DNA from 3 places in the Pseudoalteromonas sp. AOP7-A1-14 genome. Region 3 is predicted to be linked to each of the others. Evidence: predicted binding sites of a transcription regulator. Region 3 holds the regulator's gene; each other region holds the start of a gene.
The links. The regulator sigma-54, encoded in region 3, starts transcription at its own class of promoters, with help from an activator protein. The targets are predictions, from matches to a motif close to GTTGGCACGNNNNTNGNNT.
Positions count from the first base shown of each region.

Region 1: a site for sigma-54 is predicted at 1,394-1,412, ahead of ACT3RM_RS15960 (EF-hand domain-containing protein). Genes of this name have one in related genera too.
Region 2: a site for sigma-54 is predicted at 1,444-1,462, ahead of ACT3RM_RS12630 (LiaF domain-containing protein). Genes of this name have one in related genera too.

Region 1 covers NZ_JBQSVO010000139.1:821-3,028, forward strand. Annotated here, with positions in the region: gene rluB (23S rRNA pseudouridine(2605) synthase RluB) at 1-97, opposite strand, end outside; gene scpB (SMC-Scp complex subunit ScpB) at 94-684, opposite strand; gene ACT3RM_RS15960 (EF-hand domain-containing protein) at 833-1,354, opposite strand; gene xthA (exodeoxyribonuclease III) at 1,939-2,208, shown strand, end outside.
Region 2 covers NZ_JBQSVO010000082.1:14,131-16,338, reverse strand. Annotated here, with positions in the region: gene dusA (tRNA dihydrouridine(20/20a) synthase DusA) at 1-260, opposite strand, end outside; gene ACT3RM_RS12630 (LiaF domain-containing protein) at 755-1,411, opposite strand; gene ACT3RM_RS12625 (BON domain-containing protein) at 1,720-2,208, shown strand, end outside.
Region 3 covers NZ_JBQSVO010000011.1:23,731-25,938, reverse strand. Annotated here, with positions in the region: gene hpf (ribosome hibernation promoting factor) at 1-113, opposite strand, end outside; gene ACT3RM_RS03565 (RNA polymerase factor sigma-54) at 142-1,635, opposite strand; gene lptB (LPS export ABC transporter ATP-binding protein) at 1,697-2,208, opposite strand, start outside.

The DNA.
Region 1 (2,208 bases), on a different contig from region 3:
TAACACGGTTTGCATCAATTTGTTTTTCCATTTCACGTCTTGAACCTACGCCTGCGCGGGCTAAGACTTTTTGTAACTTTTCACCTTGTATACTCATATTGATAGTTCTCTCACAGAAGGATCACTCAATAGCTGATCTATTTTACTTTGTTGCTGTTCAGGCAGCGCCGGTAAATTATCAAGGGCAGCTAACGAAAAATAATCTAAAAATTGTTTAGTGGTTACATACAAGGCAGGTCGCCCTGGCACTTCTTTATGTCCCACTACTTTTATCCACTCACGCTCAAGCAAGGTTTTAATAATACCTGAGCCCACTGCGACTCCTCGTACTTGCTCAATCTCGCCGCGAGTGATTGGCTGTCGATAGGCAATTAACGACAAGGTTTCTAACAAGGCCCGAGAATATTTAGGGGCTCGTTCTTGCCATAAATTATTAAGCCAAGGTGCCAAACTTGCACACGCTTGAAAGCGATAACCACTGCCTACTTCAACTAAACGAATACCACGAGTCATATAATGTGTTTGGATTTGTTCAATCGCTTGATTTAATCGCACCATAGACACGTTTAAATCAATTAATACAATGTCTTTCAAGTGGCGTTTAGACAGGGGCTTACCCGCCACAAAAATCGCAGCTTCAATGATTTCAATAAGTTGTTCATCACTTACACGCTTTGTCGCCATGTCATTTAACCGCACATTGAAAAAAACTATATTTAACGAGTCATTATGACAGATCAAGATGAAGGTTGGAAAATTTATTATATGTAAAAACTAAAAATACCAGCAGAAGCACTGCTGGTATTAAGTATATATGAGCTTTGATTAATAATTAGCTCTTTTTAATCATTTCAAGAGCCTCATCTTCAGCGACATCTTTACCGTGCGTTTGAATATAGTTAACAAATTCATCGCGGCTGATACGCTTATCTTTATTGCTATCTATATAACCAAAGTGCTTTGAAATATCGTCATCATTGGCTTCTTTTACAGAAATATAACCGTTATTATCGTTATCTAACGATTTAAAACTATTTTCAATCGGTTCAAATTTAGCTATTCCGGCTTTAAAGGCGGAATCAGTTACATCACTGCCATCAGCCACTTTACCTGTGTTTAATTGCATATAAGCATTAAATTCGGTTTGGCTTATTTGCTCATCCATATTGGTATCAATATTTGAAAAGTGTTGCCAAATGCTATCGTCATCAGCTTCTACTTTTGAAATATAGCCATCACTATCATTATCTAGACTGCCAAAATCACTGTCGATTTTATCGATAGACGGATTTGCAGAACATGCTGATAGGCTTAAAGCAGCTAAAATTGTTGATGCTAAAGTTAACTTGTTCATAAGACGTTTCCTTGTAGTATATTAGTTTCAACGTTTAATATACAAATAAAATGCCAAAAACATAAGCTGTTGAATTTAATATTCATTTAAACTTAAAACACCTACAAGACGCCTCTTTTATTGCACGCCTTGCAGGGCTGTTTGTAATTTTTTCAAGCGATCTATCCGGTTTCAGCTTAAATGGCTCTATTGTGATACCGCTTAACAAACTCAGTTATCTTTTCGTCATTACACTAAAGTAAACTCAAGTCACAAGTTTTATCTTTCACAGCCGCGCTGCACTCAAAGCTTGGGTTAATGACGCAGTAATTATCAAAAGTGCTAATGTTTTAGTTTTCATGAAAGTCCAAGGTAAGTACATTATTTACCGAATGGCTCGAACTATATATCTCAGAGAAGGCAGAGTACTAGATTTTTTATTTATAAACTTGTTGCATATCAAATGATCAACACCTAACAATTGCTCATCACTTGTTCGACATGAATGCATCACTATTTTATAAATATCGCCCTGTACCCAGCGTTATTTAATGGTAGAATTTGCCCAACACAGACAGAAAAACATAACCACTTAAGGCCACTGTATGAAAGTTATTTCATTTAACATAAATGGGCTACGCGCTCGCCTTCACCAATTACAAGCTATTATTGATAAGCACCAGCCAGATGTTATCGGTTTACAAGAGATAAAAGTACATGATGAGGCTTTCCCTCTAGAAGATGTGCAAAAAATGGGTTACCACGTTTACTTTCATGGCCAAAAAGCGCATTACGGCGTAGCAATACTCTGTAAAAGTGAGCCTAAGTCGGTTTTTAAGGGCTTTGCCAGCGATACCGAAGAATCACAAAAACGG
Region 2 (2,208 bases), on a different contig from region 3:
TTGGCTAAATCATCAGGATCAGAGCCACCTAACTGTAAAGCAACAGGGTTTTCGTGGTGGTTAAAATGTAAATAATCACCGCGACCAAATAAAATAGCACCAGTTGTTATCATTTCTGTGTAAAGCACCGTATGTTTTGTCATTTTACGGTGAAAAGTGCGACAGTGACGGTCTGTCCAATCAAGCATTGGAGCCACACTAAAGCGACGAAAGCTTTGATTTAAAGGAGCTTTATTTTGAGTTAAGGTCTTACCATTCATAAAAATTATTCCAAATTGCCTTACTGGGCACACTTAATTAATCGCGGGGTTTTTAAAAACGTAATTGCTTTTAAAAGTATAAAAATCAAGCGGCGGATTATATACCCAAACCACCTCAAGATGCGAGTTTCAGTTGGAATTAAAAGCGATTTAGGCAAGGCATTGATTGCAAGTAATAGTGGTTCTATTATTAAAATCAATAACGCAGTATAAATCGCTTTAAACCAACCTATTGGGCGTTTCACAGGCACTTACTCTCATCGTTGCTACTTCTTAAAAGGGACTGCCATTGTTGCAAAGTAACGCCTTGATATTAAGCCCCTGCGAAACGCTGAATTCTGCATCTTGAGGTGGCTTGGGTATAAATCAGCTAACCACGTATAACATTGAAGGAGGAAGGTATCTTATTAGGTAGGTCTTAACATTGGCTGCACTTTTGCAAGGAGCGCTATATCATGCTCATCACAAAAGCGAATTAAATAATGCCAAATATCTTAAGGCTTATTCATACTTTGCCAGCTGCTGCGCAGGCTGTTGGCAAAACTGACAAACTTTTCTTTAATGGTACGTTTTATTTTAATTTCAACTGAGCCTAATATCACCTCGCCTTCGATGGTAATCGTCGGACCTTGACGTTTATTAAGCGAGACCGATTTGTTTTCAACACTGCCTATAATACTAAATATTTTTGATACAACATTAACGTGTTCAGGTACATAAATTTCGTCGCTGCCTAATACGCAACGCACATGAATAGTGACGTGTTGGTGTTCAAAAATAGCATCCGTAAAATCAAGCTCAATAGAGCCCAACACGTTAGTTAGGTAAATATGCTTGGGCACTAACCACTGGCCGCTACGTTCGTTAGAACCTAAGATACTACGTAGCTGTAGGGTTTCTTCTGTGCTGTTGTGGCTATAGTTTGGCGTAAATTGCGCATGCTTTTCGCTATGGTAGTTTTTATCTACTTTTAGTTCTAAATCACTGACTAAACCAATCAGTGCTTCATTATTGCTAGCCTCCATGGCTTTATCTAAGCGTCGCTCAAATGCATCAGCAGAGATCACTGCATGGCTGTAGTTATAGATCAGCTGGTCTATCACTTCTTCTCGCACTTGTTCGATGGGACGATCTGCTAATTTTACGCTCATGGTTATTCCTTATATATTTTTAACAAACTAGAAAGCAATACTCACGCCACTTTTTTTACTAATAATATCAGCTAATTATATTTAAATGTAATTATAATCATTAGTTATATTAACGATAGATTAATAAAAAATGCTATTTTATAGTCAATTCTACATTAGCTGAATAAATTACTTGTCCGTCTGTAAATAATTACCAAAGATATTATTCACTGTTAAAGTTAAACCGTAACCTACTGATTATTAATAATTATAATCTTGGCATGCTATTCGCTTAGATATAACTGTCTTTAATCAGAAGGAGAGAGATTATGAAAACATTTAATAAGTCTATGATCGCCGCATTAGTTCTAGGTACAACAGCTATGGGTGCAAATGCTAGTAATTGGGAAAATGAAAGTAAAGATGCGTGGATTGATGGTAAAGCAGAAACCGTTCTGCTAATGAATACCAACTTAAATAATTTTGACATCAATACAGATGTTAAAAACGGCGAAGTCGTTTTAACGGGTAAAGTAAATAACGACCTTGATAAAGAATTGGCTGAAGAGCTAGTGTTAAGCCTTGAAGGCGTTAGTGATATTGATAATCAACTTACCGTGGTTAAAGACGCTAAAACAGCAAATTCTGCGATGGATAAAGAGATGGACGACTCAGAAAGTGATTTAACAGATGCTAAAATTAGCACGGTGATCACTACTCGTTACTTATTTACCTCAGAAGTGGGTGGCACTGACATTGATGTCGATACCGACAATGGTGTAGTAACACTTAATGGTTCTGTTAAATCAGATGCTGAA
Region 3 (2,208 bases):
TGCACATTGTTTATATGATCAAAGTGCCTTTCTAGCTTCGCAAATTTACTATTTACATAGTCTCTTAATGAATCAGTAATATCTACATGGCGACCCGTTAAATTTAATTGCATAAGCATTTTCCTTCTGTGTGTTAACGCCTTAAATCAAACTTTTTCTTTGGTTCGATGGTGGAATAGCAAGCGACTCGCGGTATTTTGCAATGGTGCGTCTAGCCACTTTTATTCCTTGCTCTGCCAATATATCTGCTATTTTGCTATCACTCAACGGTTTCGCTGAGTTTTCTGCGCTGACTAGCTTTTTGATCAGAGCACGAATAGCTGTTGATGAGCATTCCCCCCCATTTTCGGTGCTTACATGACTTGAAAAAAAGTATTTCAACTCAAAAATACCGCGTGGAGTATGCATATATTTTTGCGTAGTTACTCGCGAAATTGTTGACTCATGCATTTCCACCATTTCAGCTACATCATTTAAAACCATTGGGCGCATAGCTTCGGGTCCATGTTCAAAAAAACCTTGTTGTTGCTGCACAATGCAGTTAGTTACTTTTAATAAAGTATCGTTACGGCTTTCTAAGCTTTTAATAAACCATTTGGCTTCTTGCAGATGAGAGCGAATGAACTGGCTGTCACTGCTTGATTTAACAGAGCGAGACATTGCCGCATACTGGCTGTTTACACGAATTTTTGGCATGCTGTCGGGGTTAAGCTCAACTATCCAGCGGCCTTTTATTTTCTTCACTGACACATCAGGAATAACGTACTCAGATTCTTCACGCACAATGGTATCAGCCGGCTTGGGATTGAGACTGTGAATGAGCGTCATAACCTCTTTAAGCTCGTCTTCTTTAAGCTTAGTCTTTTTCATTAAAGTACGGTAATCACGACTGGCTAATAAATCGATATGATCAGTTAGAACCTTTTTTGTCTCGCTAATCCAAGGGGTTGCGGGATCAAATTGATTTAGTTGAATACATAGGCATTCAGGTAAGCTGCGTGCGCCGATGCCGATTGGGTCAAAAAGTTGAATTCTCTTTAACACAGCTTGTATTTCATCAAGTTCTATTTCTTCTTCGCCGCCTTGATTCAAGCTTTCTAATAAGTCTTCACAACTAACGGTTAAAATACCTGATTCATCGATGCCTTCAACAATAGCTAAAGCGATCGCCTCATCAGTGGGACTAAATGGCGTTAACTGTAGTTGCCACATTAAATATTCGTGCAGTGTTTCTGTTGATGCACCTTGATAAATAGATTCATCTTCAGGCATTGGCCCTGATGACGTATTAGGGGCTGCACTCATGTACTCATCCCACGTAACGTCCATTGCCATTTCGTCACTCACGGTTTCTTTAGTTAATGCTTCTGAGCTTTCTTGTTCGTATTCGCTTGAGGTTTCGTCTGGCGAAGCGCTAACCGTGACATCATCTGTATCTTGCTTTTGTTCATTTTTACCAGCATCTTCGTCACTAAAATTTTGTTCTTCAACCTCAAGTAATGGGTTGCTATCTAACGCTTCTTGTATTTCTTGCTGGAGATCCAATGTACTAAGTTGCAGCAGGCGTATCGCTTGTTGCAGCTGTGGTGTCATTGTAAGTTGCTGGCCCATGCGCAGCTGTAATGATTGCCTCATGTATCTCTAACAATCCTTTTTAAAATGTTGTCATAATTAATACTAGCAGATGCTAGTCGATTTAGAGTCTAAACTGTTCACCTAGGTAAACATCGCGCACTGTTTTATTATTTAATACGTTTTCAGGAGTGCCAGATGCAATTAGCTCCCCATGAGAAACAATGTAGGCTTTTTCACAAACATCAAGGGTTTCTCGTACATTGTGATCAGTAATAAGTACGCCTATACCTCGGTTTTTAAGGTGTTCAATAATCTTCTTTATATCTAACACTGAAATAGGGTCAACACCAGCAAAAGGCTCATCTAAAAGAATAAATTTAGGATTGGCTGCTAATGCGCGAGCTATTTCTACCCGGCGGCGTTCACCACCAGACAATGCCATGCCTTGGCTATCACGAATGTGTTGAATACTTAGTTCGTCAAGTAATTCATTTAGTACCTCTTCGCGTTCAGTCTTTTTTAGTTCTTTACGAGTTTCTAAAATTGCCATTAAATTTTGGTAAACGGTGAGTTTACGAAAAATTGATGATTCTTGTGGTAAATAGCCAATTCCTAAGCGTGCGCGGCTGTGCA